Regions from separate parts of the Alteromonas sp. I10 genome, predicted to be linked through region 3. Evidence: predicted binding sites of a transcription regulator. Region 3 holds the regulator's gene; each other region holds the start of a gene.

Region 1 (4,259 bases), on a different contig from region 3:
CAACTAACGCTAACTTGCAAGGAAGTAGAAAAAATTACGGTGACTCAACGCGCTTTATGTGGTGCCTAATTGAATACAAAAAGCAAAGGCTGGGAATTACCATGACTGCTGTGAGAATAAAGAACAAGCTCCAATTGCCTTCAAGACCATCTACAACAAAGCCGCTGCTAGAAGCGACCAAGGTTCTGCCCGCAACACTCAGGGAGGCCATGAGTGCGTACTGGGTTGCACTAAACGCCCGATTACACAATAGTGAGATAAACGCGACCATGGCAACGGTGCTCCAAGCCCCTGTAAAGCCATCGACAATAACGGTTATGGCTAAAAGAGATGTGGAAGGGCCTGTTTGCGCGATCAGTGCAAATAGTAAATTAGACGCGGCCATGGCCACACCCGCAATCATTAATCCGCGGTAAATACCGTAGCGAATGTTAACCAATCCACCTAACAGTGAAAACACGATGGTTACCCACCAGTTGAGCAATTTTGAGTAAGTAGCGATATCGCTATTAGAAAAGCCAATTTCTTTATAAAACACGATACTCATGCGGCCTAGAAAGGCTTCACCGATTTTAAATAGAAATATAAACAGTAAAAACGACGCCGCTAATTTAACGCCGTTTCGATTGAAAAATTCGGCGAATGGCGTGACCAGAGTAGTTTGTATCCAGTGAAAAACGGGAGACCGCTTTGTATCTTTGGCTGTTATCTTTTCAAGCAAGGCTTCGCGGTCAATTTGTGGCTCGTTCGCTAAATACGTGGCGCACATTAATAAAGCCATGAGAGCACCGAGTAAAAGATAAATGTTTGGCCAAGTCCAAGATGTCATGTCAGCCAAGAAGAACGGGATAGCACCAAGCCCGCCATAACCTGTCCACCAGCCAGCGGTGGCTACTGAAGACGCAGCTGACATGCCGTCTTTGTCGTCTTGGGCAATACAGTCAATGCGAAAACCATCGATGGCGATATCTTGCGTGGCTGAGGCAATAGCAATAAGCAAACCGACTAATGCAACATAAAACAAATCTTGGTCTGCAGTGAGTTGAGACATCACTAAACACAGCAAAACTACACAGCCTTGCATAGCGAAAATCCAACCTCGTCGTTGACCTAATAGTGGGGGCTTGATTTTGTCGACAAGCGGAGACCAGAGGAAATTAAAAGAGTATGTCGCGAAAATAATGCCGAATAAGCCGATGGCCGAGCGAGACAAACCTTCATCTTTGAGCCAAGCAGATAGCACTGAACCAATCATGATCCAAGGGAAGCCACTGGAAATGCCGAAAAGAAATATACTGAGGTATCGTTTGTCGTTAAACGTTTTTAAAGCGTTGAGCAAAACTGCGGCCTTAGGCAAGAATACAAAAGCATATTGAGCCATGAACCACAGTGAGAAGCAATAACGCGTTGAAGTGAAAGTTTTACTATGGACGAATGCCTACGCAGTCGAGTGGGCAATGACCCAAACCTTCAAGGAAATTCACGCAGTTATTTAGTTCATCTACAAGAAACTGGTCGTTAATTAGCTTGTCTTCATTCCAATAATGCACTTGATGAAGTAAATGCCAAAAAACCCGTTCTTTTTGTGTGTAGGGCTGCGTTAAGGTGTAATCAATTTGCCCCCATTCTTCCATACTATCCCAAAAGAATAGCTCGATCTCCTCGATAGGAAGCTCTCCTTGCCAAAATGCTCTCAAATAGAAACACAGCTGCTTTGCTTTGTTATCTACGAAATCTTGAACACTCACAAGTAACTCAACCGTTTATGTTTGCTAAAAGTATTATAGTTCATAACAATCTTACTGCTTAGGACAGAGGCTTGCTATTTACACCATTAAATTTAGGTAATTGTTTTGGATACTAATTTAGCGTAATCGGTTAATTATCGAATTACCAGCCTAGGTGGCGAGTCCAACCAATAGTGCTATTTGCAACTATCTGAATATGAGGGGATTTCTGAAACTCCTTTATACTAAAGGCTAATAAATTGCTGGGAATAATTATTTGTCGATAGTGCATCTTTAGTGCGTTTTTTGCGCTAATCTTTCGCTTTTGCGTGGTACTGTTCGCCCAGTCGTTAAATCCACTTAGTGACAGATCCAATATTGGAAAGCTGGACTGCGCTATATTATCTATAACTAATGTGTTCGTTGATTCTTCTGGCCAAAAAGGTGAAATGGCTACGAAAGTGTCTGGATGAAGTTGAGGCTGTTGCTCTACGACGGACAAGTAAGTTGTGGCCAGCATGCCTTGTGCAATGACCATACGGTAGCCTGAATTGTCTTGTAAATAATTATTCAATGCATTGAGTTGTAAACTCAGTGCTGAAGTTGCTGATTCGAAATTGAGATACTGCGTAAGTTGATTACTTCTGGGGTGGATATTTTGGGCTGACATAGACGTAGTTTCAGAGTCTGATATGTCGGTGTTTGTAGATTCAGCAGGTAGGTTCTGCTGGGAAGTGACATTAACCGGCAAATTAAACGGACTTATCACTACATTCCAGCCTTTTTCTGCAAGCATGTTGGCAAGGCTATTTCCCTGCGCGAGCGTAAGGCTAGAGGGAAAAGGCTCGGTGAGTATGATAGCCACACCCAAAGGTAATGGTGTTTGCGCTTCAATTTCAATAATTGGGGATTCAACTTCTCCAATCATCAAAGGTTTCACTTCTCCAGGCAGATAGGCGTGACTAACATCTGTGAAAAAGTCACAGTGAGCTGTCATAGGCAATAGCGAAACAATAACAGCAAATGTTAAAAGGAGAGCGTGCCTTTTCATAAAATGTGGTTTGCCTTTACCTTAATCTGGATCTATTCAGCTTGGACAGCATCAAATTAATTCGTACATCAAGCGTATACAAAGGTTATCGGCAGGGTGCGTTAAAACTAAAATGGAGTCTATTGATAAAGTTGAATAGCGTTAAAACGCTACTCAAAACTTTCTGAGAGCGGCTTTGGGCAAAACGGACTAAAAGGGATGGCGACATTAAAGTGCAGCCAATGCCCAAGTGTCGGGTGCGAAAGACTCAAGCTTTCAGCATGAAGCTGTAAACGAGGCGCCATGGATAACGCTTCTTCATGGGCATAGAGTCTATCTCCCAAAATAGGGTGACCCAAAGCAAGCATATGTACTCGCAGTTGGTGAGAGCGACCGGTAATGGGATAAAGGGCAACGAGAGAATAGGGTCGCTCTTTTTCATCCAGTGTGCGCTCAATGACGTCAAAGTGCGTTACGGCTTTTTTACCGCGCTCGAAGTCTACCATTTGCTTTGGCCTGTTTGGCCAGTCGCAAATAAGGGGAAGGTTAACCTCTCCGCTGTCTTGTTCTACATGCCCATGAACACGTGCGAAGTAGCGCTTTTTAGTTTGGCGTAACTCAAACTGTTTCGAGATATGGCGATGGCTATCTTTATTAAGCGCCAGCACCAAAATACCCGAAGTCGCCATGTCTAAGCGATGCACTACTGTGGCGGTGGGATACACACGGTTCACCCGGCTAATCAGCGAATCGCGGTGCTCTAAAGCTTTGCCCGGAACGCTCAATAGCCCGCTAGGTTTATGCGCAACCACCATGTCCTCATCTTGATACAAAATATCAAGATAAGGTGTCATCGGTGGGTTATAAACAAAACTTGGGTTCGCCATTATGTACTCGTTACTTCACAGTCGCTCTTGAATGTTTAACCTTTCGAGGTTACGGGTTATTTACCACAATACGAATGGCGTCCAGCTGAACATCTGCATCCTGAATAACTTTATCAAGGGCGTTCATTTGCGTTTCAATAAACTCGATTTCGCTGTCACGTACTGCTGGGTTACGCTTTTGAAGATCGCGCAAGCGCTGTATTTCTTCGTTAAGCGTGCTGTGCATGCTGTTAAGTGCGTCGTGTTGCTTTTGGTTAGCTTGCTGATGGGCAAGCTTACGCGCCTTTTCAATGGCAAGCTCAAGCGGCTGTTGCAAGGCTTTTAGAAGCTGAGCCGAGATCTTACGTCCAATTTTACGCTTAACGTCGAAGCTCAATTCAGACGGGTTTCCTTGCGCATCTAAACACACGCGCACGGGCGTTTGAGGTAAGAAGCGACCCAACTGAAGCGCTTTAGGCGCTTGCGCTTGCAGCACAAACAACGCCTCAACCCAATAAGCGCCTTTTGGCAAAGACGGCTCGGCAATGAAGCCCATGCTGCTCTTTCCGTGTACGTCGGTGAGTACTACGTCCATGGCGGTATGCACAAGTGGATGATCCCAACTTAAAAACTGCA
Region 2 (4,259 bases), on a different contig from region 3:
ACTTACACGACATCGGGATTGACTATGCGAAAACATTGAACCATTGGTATGAAGCATTTATTTCTGCAAAAGATGAGCTTTTAAACGACGGTTATGACGAGCGTTTTATGCGAATGTGGACCTACTACCTGAAATATTGTGAAGGTGGTTTTTTAGAAAGAACAATCAGTACCGTTCAGCTTGTGATTTCAAAGCCTCATTACAGACTTGATTTGGCTCGTGTTTAACTACGCTAATTATCTATAGTAGTGACAAAAAAAGCGGCGCCCTTTTGGCGCCGCTTTCTTGTTTGAAGCTGACACTAGGTCAAAGCACTACTCATCTACAACTGATATAGGCTTCGACAGCATTGGCTTACCCTGATTAATATTAATTTCAACGCGACGATTTTGCGCTCGGTCTGAAGGTGTAGTGGCATTTTCTACAATTGGAACGGTATCTGCCTTACCCACTACCGACATACGACTTTCGTCAAACCCTGGCGCGGTCCGCATGGCTTCAGCGACCGCTACAGCGCGCTGCGCTGACAAGTCCCAATTAGAACGATAGAGTTCATTAGCAATATGCTGACCGTCACTGTGCCCTGAAATTTCGATTTCTCCAGGCACATCCGCCAACAGCGTACCGATTTTTCTCAACACCGGTTGGAATTGGGGCTGCAAAAAGGCTGAGCCCGCCGAGAAGGAACCGTTCTCACGAATTCGAATGGTTAACTGCTGACCCAACGATTCCATTTCCACCGAACCATCTAGAATTTGTTTTTCTAATTGCTGCGCTACTTTTTTCATCAGTTCAGCCATTTGCGACTGATCGGTGCTTTGCTCAGCCGATGAAGACGACTCAGTAGCCGTTTGTTGAGATTGTCCGCCACGCTGCTCGCCGCGCTGCTTCTGCCTTCCGCCGGCAGAGTCTTCGTTACCAGCCTGAAATTCCAGCATTTGTTGGGTCATTTCGTTAGTTTGCTGCTGAATGGATTCAATGGGCGTAGGGTCAGGTTTACCCGGACGAAATTCCATAGCAATAACACTGGTACCCTTTGGAATATCTTTTACTTCAATTTTATTTTGCACACCAAAAGCAAACTTCATAGAGCCCGCAATTTGTTTAAACTTCAGTACGTCCATTTCCGAAAAAGAAAGAAGGAGTACGAAGAAGCACATAAGCAACGACATCAGGTCTGCGAAGGTTCCCATCCAGGCTGGAAGCCCCTCGGGGGGACATTTTGGGCATTCTTCTTCGGCCATTACTCTTCCTCTGCGCTTCCGCGTTTACTCGCCGCAAGGTAGTTCTTTAATACCCCTTCGATAACACGTGGGTTCTGGCCATCGGCTATACCCACAATACCGTCAAGAACAAGACTCTGGTTTAACTTCTCTTCACCGGCTCTTACCGCCAGTTTAAAGGCAATTGGCAAACACACGACGTTGGCAAAAAAGGCACCATAAAGCGTAGTTAATAGCGCTACCGCCATAGCAGGACCGATGGCTTTAGGGTCATCCATGTTTGAAAGCATGGCAACCAGACCGATCAAAGTACCAATCATACCCATCGCAGGCGCTACGTCACCCATTCCTTTAAATATAGAAGCGCCGAACTCATGCCTTTCCGTTGTCATAGAAATATCTTTAGCTAACGTTTCTCTCACCACTTCAATGTCGTGGCCGTCAACCAACATGTCCACACCTTTTTGCATGAACTCATTTGAAATTTCCGCTTCTTCTAGTGCCAGAAACCCGCCTTTTCGCGCAGCGTCTGCCATTTCAACAATCTTCTCGATAAGCTCTTCAGGCGTTTCAATTTTGAACATGAATGCTTTGCCAGCAACTTTACCCGCACTGAAGAATTGGCCCAACGTAAACTGAGATAGGACAACAAATAGTGTTCCCCCGAATACAATAAGTATTGATTGCACGTCGATGAACATGCCCAAGCTGCCGCCCAGAATCATAGCCATCACTATGAAACCAATGGCGCCCAACATACCTATGACGGTTGCTAAATCCACTCACTCTTCCCCATTTATGCGCAGTCAGTGCTGTTAGTGTACAAATACCCTATCGGCAAAAGATAGAAATACTAAAACGACATTATTGAAAAATATCACATTATTTTGTTTATTATGAAGTAGGTTCTATGCAAAAGCGCAGCTTTGTCTTTTTTCTAAACTAAAATACCTACCGCTTTTTCAGCTCCTTACTTTTTCCTTCACAGTAAATAACACGGTTACTTCTGAAAGGTTAGTGAACCCTGCATCGAATATAGCACAATTTGCTTGTATGTTGCCTTTTGAACTGGATGAAAAAAAAGCTATGTTACTGTGATATAGGCGATATACGGACAAACCATTTGACCCTTGTGCAACCCTCGGTTAATGTGCGCGGTATACGTATTTTGGCCACTATATTGAGTGTTTTTATGACGACAGAAAAAGCATCAGCGTCTTTTGAAGAAACTTTATCAGAACTAGAAGCTATCGTTAACGAAATGGAAAGCGGTGATCTGCCTCTTAATAAAGCACTAGAAAAATTTGAGCGCGGTATAGCACTTTCCCGCCAAGGCCAACAATCTCTTGAAAACGCCGAGCAAAAAGTAAAGATACTGCTCAGTGAACAAGGCGAAGAAACGCTCCACCCTCTTCCTGAAAGTGAACAGCCATAAATCGTTCATTTTTAACTAACAGGCAATCTATGAATTTTTCTGCTTTGCATCAGCAAGTTAAACAGCAAACTGATGCATCTCTTCTTACATTAATTGACGAATTACCCGATTACGCGCCGCGCTTGAAAGACGCAATGCGTCACGCCTTACTTGCTGGCGGTAAACGGATGCGGCCACTACTTGTTCAAGTAGTAGGTAACACCCTAGACGTGCCCAAAAAAGACCAAATGGCTATTAGTATGGCCATTGAATGTGTGCACGCCTACTCGTTAGTCCACGACGATTTACCAGCCATGGACGACGACGACTTGCGCCGCGGTATGCCAACCTGCCATATTGCCTTTGATGAGGCTACCGCTATTTTAGCTGGGGATGCACTGCAGGCACTTGCATTTACAGTGTTAGCTGATGCGCCATTAAGCACGTATGCTGAAACAAAGCGTAGCCAGTTACTGTCTGTACTTGCGAAAAGTGCGGGTTACATAGGTATGTGCGGTGGGCAAGCTATCGATTTAGCCAGCACCGGCAAAACCATCTCGCTAGAAGAACTAAAACAGCTGCATAGATTGAAAACCGGTGCATTGTTAAAAGCCTGCGTAGAAATGGTCGCCATTGTTAGTGAAGGCTTACTGCCTCAAACTAAAATTGACTTAATGGCTTATGCCGCGGATATTGGGCTAGCTTTCCAAGTTCAAGACGATATTTTAGATGTGGAAGGCAGTAGCGAAAAATTAGGTAAGCCCGCGGGGTCAGACGAAGCGTTAGGGAAAAATACCTTTCCAGCCAAACTTGGTATTACAGGCGCTAAACAAGAATTAGAAATGCTTCACGATAATGCACTTCAAGCATTGGCGCGTTTACCCTACAATACTGACAGTTTAATCGCGTTTAGCGAGCTTTTGGTAAAACGCGACCATTAGCCACGCGCCATGTTGAAAAAGATAATAAGTACATGAGTTTAGATCTCCAACATTACCCAACGCTTGCGCTTGCGCAAACACCCGATAAATTGAGGCAGTTGCCCCAAGACAAATTACGCGAGCTCGCCGATGAGTTGCGTGAGTACTTACTTAACAGCGTAAGCCAAACTAGTGGGCATTTTGCATCTGGTTTAGGCACAGTGGAACTGACCGTCGCTTTGCACTATGTGTACGACACCCCCTTCGATCGACTGCTGTGGGATGTAGGTCACCAAGCTTATCCGCACAAAATCCTTACAGGTCGTGCAGAGCGCATGAGCACCATTCGCCAAAAGAATGGTCTGCACCCTTTCCCATGGCCGCCTGAGAGCGACTACGACACCTTTGCAGTTGGTCATTCGTCTACATCGATTAGTGCAGGGCTGGGCATGGCTGTGGCTGCCGAAAAAGAAGGCAAAAACAGAAAGGTTGTAGCGGTAATTGGCGACGGTGCTATGACCGCTGGTATGGCGTTTGAAGCCCTTAATCACGCTGGTGATATCAAGAAAGACATGGTAGTTGTACTTAACGACAACGAAATGTCTATTTCTGAAAACGTAGGGGCGTTGAACAGTCACTTAGCTCGCTTGCTTACAGGCAACTTTTTCAACTCTATACGCGATGGCGGCAAAAAGCTGCTAA
Region 3 (4,259 bases):
TAGCCTTAAAGCACTGCTAGAAAAGCAGCACGGTGGAAATAATGGCGTGGCGAGTCCTGCGCAACCTAACCAACCAATGACAGCGAATGCTAAGCACGCCAATGAAATTGCTTCGCACTTAGACTTCTCAGAAGCCTTTATTGACGACGTAGAAGCCCAGCAGTCTTCTCATGAACCAGTTCGTCAGAACGCTTTCCCAGAGCATCAAGCGTCAAGTATGGATGATACCTCTGTGACGCAGTCAGCGGAGCTTGCGCAAATCAAGGAAGAGCTAGCGTCTCTTCGCGATGTATTGCAATATCAAGTGGCCGACTTGATGGAAGCTAAGAACAAACGTCAAAAACCTGTTCATCAATATCTAATCACCCGTTTAACCGATATGGGGTTAAGCAACGCGTTAGCGAAACAGCTTATTAGCTATACGCCGTCACATTACAACGAACGAGATGCATGGGTATATCTTCTTAACCTATTGGCTAATCGCATAAATGTGACAGGAAACGATATACTTAGCGCACAAGGTGCTGTTGCATTAGTAGGGCCAACAGGTACCGGTAAAACAACTACCGTTGCGAAACTTGCTGCCCGCTATGCGCAGAAATACGGTGCAGAGTCGGTTGCGATGATTACCATTGATACGTATAGAATTGCCGCCTATGAGCAGCTAGCGACTTACGGAAAGATTATTGGCTGCACGGTGAGAAAAGCGCAGACTAGTGAAGAACTTGCGGATTTATTATTCCAACTTCGTCATAAGCGACTAGTATTGATTGATACGGCTGGATTTAGTCAAAGAGACAGTCGATTAATTAAACAAATTAAGCAGTTTGATAACGGACAAATGCCAAATGTTAAAAAATATTTGGTAGCGCAAGCAAATACGCAATATCCTGCTTTGCAGAGAATCATTCAAGCGTATGATGATATTGAACTAAGTGGCTGTATTTTCACAAAGTTAGATGAGTGCTACTCTTTAGGAGAGGTGCTTAGTGCAGCGGTTGAATACCAATTACCGGTTAGTTATGTCACCGATGGTCAAAAAGTACCTGAAGACATTAAGATTGCAGAAGCGAAATCTTTGGTTTCCGCTGCTGCAAAGCTTTATAAAAAGTACGGTTTGAATCATACTAGTGGTAACAACGCAATTAAAACAGCATAAGCAGTATGATTGACGACCAAGCGAGTAGCTTAAGAAAAATGAAGCAATCACGGTTAATCAAAGTAATCGCCGTCACCGGTGGCAAAGGTGGCGTAGGTAAAACAAACATTACATTGAACACCGCTATCGCCATGGCGAAGCAAGGTAAACGTGTAATGGTTCTCGATGCGGACCTCGGTCTTGCTAACGTAGACGTTATGTTAGGTTTGCGTGTTGAGAAAAACTTATCCCACGTGCTTTCCGGCGAATGTACACTTGATGAAGTATTAGTGACCGGTCCGCACGGAATAAAGATTGCCCCTGCCACATCAGGCACGCAGTCGATGGCAGAATTGTCGCCAACGCAACACGCTGGCCTAATTCGTGCCTTTAGTGAGCTGCGCTCGCAAATTGACGTGCTTATCGTTGATACAGCGGCAGGTATTTCAGACATGGTGTTGAGCTTTTCAAAAGCCTCACAAGACATCATGGTCGTTGTGTGTGACGAGCCTACTTCATTGACAGATGCGTATGCATTGATAAAAATTCTGAATAGAGAGCACGGTGTTTTCCGCTTCAAAGTTGTGGCTAATATGGTGCGCGACGTGCGAGAAGGCCAAAAGCTATTTAGTAAATTGAGCAAAGTGACAGGGCGTTTTTTAGATGTTGCACTAGAATTAGTGGCGACAGTACCGTTTGACGAGAACATTCGTAAAGCAGTGCGTAAACAAACAGCCATTGTCGATGCTTACCCAGGTTCACCGGCAGCCGTTGCAATAACACAGTTGGCGAGTAAAGCCTTAACATGGCCTATTCCAGCGCAGCCAGGTGGCCATTTAGAGTTTTTCATTGAACAATTAGTTGCAGAAAAAGCCGTAGGAAGTCAGCGTTGAACAGCAAGGCAGCCGCTTATCAACAACAAACCGATAAAGCGCAGTTAGTCGAAAGACATGCGCCATTGGTTAAGCGTATAGCGCATCACTTGATAGCGCGATTGCCGGCTAGTGTTCTTGTAGACGATTTAATTCAATCAGGCATGATTGGATTATTAGAAGCCGCGCGAAACTTTGATGGTTCAAAAGGAGCCAGCTTTGAAACGTTTGCCGGCATTCGCATTCGCGGTGCTATGCTAGATGAAATTCGCAAAGGGGATTGGACACCGCGTTCAGTTCACCGAAATGGCCGAGCGATCACTGAAGCAATTTCGCAAGTAGAAAGCGAAACAGGCCGCGATGCTAGAGATTCTGATATTGCTGATAAGCTTAATGTAAGCTTGCAGGACTATCACCAAATGCTTAATGAAGTAAATGCCGGAAAGCTGGTAGGTATTGAAGATTTAGGTGTGTCAGAAGATGTTATTTCGACAGAGCAAAATCGAGGTAGCGACGCACCACTGGAAGATTTGATGCAAGGCGCTTTCCAAAAAGCGCTTGCCCATGCAATTACGACATTACCTGAAAGAGAAGCGATTGTACTTTCGCTGTATTATGATGAAGAGCTGAACCTAAGAGAAATTGGTGAGGTTCTTGATGTAAGTGAATCGAGAGTCAGTCAAATTCACAGTCAGGCCATGTTAAAACTCAAATCACGAATGAAGTCGTGGCAAGCTGACGAAGAATAGAAATTAATAACAATTAACCCCTCACTGGAGGCTATTTTGGACAAAAGCATGAAAATTCTCGTGGTCGATGATTTTTCTACCATGAGACGTATCATCAAAAACCTACTTAAAGATTTGGGTTTTTCCAACATCCAGGAAGCGGATGACGGAAGTACTGCATTGCCTATGTTGCAGCAAGGTGATTTCGATTTCGTAGTTACCGATTGGAACATGCCTGGAATGCAGGGTATTGACTTGCTTCGCGCGATTAGAGCCGATGACAAGCTCAAGCACCTACCAGTACTTATGGTTACTGCTGAAGCGAAGAAAGAGCAAATTGTTGCCGCTGCGCAAGCAGGTGTTAATGGCTACGTTGTTAAGCCGTTCACTGCAGCAACACTTAAAGAAAAATTAGATAAAATATTCGAACGTTTAGGTTGATCCAGACGCTCACCAGAGAAATGAGGTTTACTGGATGTCAACGAATGTAAACGTTCCAATTTCGTTGGAAGAAGCAAAACAGCTTGTCACCTACCTTGAAGAGGGTGACAACGCTTCAGCCAATGCCCTATTAGAAGCGGCCTCAATGAAAGAAAACGTTGAGTTATTTGCCGAAGTAGGGAAACTGACGCGTCAGCTCCATGACGCGCTGAATAATTTCCAAATAGACGACCGCATTAAAAATCTCGCGACCGATGATATTCCCGATGCACAATCCCGCCTAACCTACGTAATTGAAGAAACTGAAAAAGCTGCTAATACTACTATGGATGCCGTTGAAGCGAGCATGCCTATAGCTGAAATGCTGTCGGCGCGCATCGAAAAGGTTATGCCTGAGTGGAAGAAGCTGATGAATCGCCAAATAGAGTTGGGTGAATTCAAGGCTTTATGCGCAGACTTAGACGAATTGTTGGAAGAAGGTTCGGCACAGTCAGCTAAACTTACACAGTTACTTACAGAAGTATTGATGGCTCAAGGTTATCAAGACTTAACTGGTCAGGTTATTCGCCGCGTTATCGACTTGGTTAAAGAAGTGGAAGACAGCTTAGTTAACATGCTTACCATGTTTGGTGAACGCGACGGTGCAGAACAAACTAAACCATCTAGCGTTAAGGCCGATAAGGTTGATGGTGTAGAGGCAGAAGGCCCTATCATTGATGCCGATAAGCGCGACGACGTCGTGTCAGGCCAAGATGATGTAGATGATCTTCTGTCTAGCTTAGGTTTTTAGGGGAGCGGGCGCATGTCGTTTGATGTTGACGAGGATATATTACAGGACTTTCTAGTTGAGGCTGGAGAGATACTTGAACAATTACAAGAACAGCTCGTTGATCTTGAGAACAATCCTGAAGATGCGGATTTGCTGAATGCAATTTTCCGTGGTTATCACACAGTTAAAGGGGGAGCAGGGTTCCTGTCTCTTACCGAGTTAGTAGAAATTTGTCACGGTGCGGAAAACGTCTTTGACGTAATGCGTAACGGTCAACGAACACTAACCCCTGAACTGATGGATATTATTCT

The links. The regulator FliA, encoded in region 3, starts transcription of late flagellar genes. The targets are predictions, from matches to a motif close to CTAAAGNTNNNNNNNNNNNNGCCGATA.
Region 1: BZA03_RS08765 (DUF3530 family protein) is a predicted target of FliA. The motif match lies at 2,865-2,891, and genes of this name have one in related genera.
Region 2: pomA (flagellar motor protein PomA) is a predicted target of FliA. The motif match lies at 2,056-2,082, and genes of this name have one in related genera.

The regions. Positions count from the first base shown of each region.
Region 1 is NZ_QJJN01000003.1:444,897-449,155, reverse strand. It holds gene BZA03_RS08775 (MFS transporter) at 35-1,381, opposite strand; gene BZA03_RS08770 (hypothetical protein) at 1,425-1,748, opposite strand; gene BZA03_RS08765 (DUF3530 family protein) at 1,891-2,778, opposite strand; gene rluA (bifunctional tRNA pseudouridine(32) synthase/23S rRNA pseudouridine(746) synthase RluA) at 2,928-3,644, opposite strand; gene rapA (RNA polymerase-associated protein RapA) at 3,694-4,259, opposite strand, start outside.
Region 2 is NZ_QJJN01000008.1:25,061-29,319, forward strand. It holds gene BZA03_RS15010 (cyclopropane-fatty-acyl-phospholipid synthase family protein) at 1-227, shown strand, start outside; gene BZA03_RS15015 (flagellar motor protein MotB) at 315-1,244, opposite strand; gene pomA (flagellar motor protein PomA) at 1,244-2,005, opposite strand; gene xseB (exodeoxyribonuclease VII small subunit) at 2,416-2,658, shown strand; gene BZA03_RS15030 (farnesyl diphosphate synthase) at 2,688-3,578, shown strand; gene dxs (1-deoxy-D-xylulose-5-phosphate synthase) at 3,611-4,259, shown strand, end outside.
Region 3 is NZ_QJJN01000001.1:131,887-136,145, forward strand. It holds gene flhF (flagellar biosynthesis protein FlhF) at 1-1,159, shown strand, start outside; gene BZA03_RS00505 (MinD/ParA family protein) at 1,165-2,031, shown strand; gene BZA03_RS00510 (RNA polymerase sigma factor FliA) at 2,028-2,759, shown strand; gene cheY (chemotaxis response regulator CheY) at 2,796-3,179, shown strand; gene BZA03_RS00520 (protein phosphatase CheZ) at 3,214-3,969, shown strand; gene BZA03_RS00525 (chemotaxis protein CheA) at 3,982-4,259, shown strand, end outside.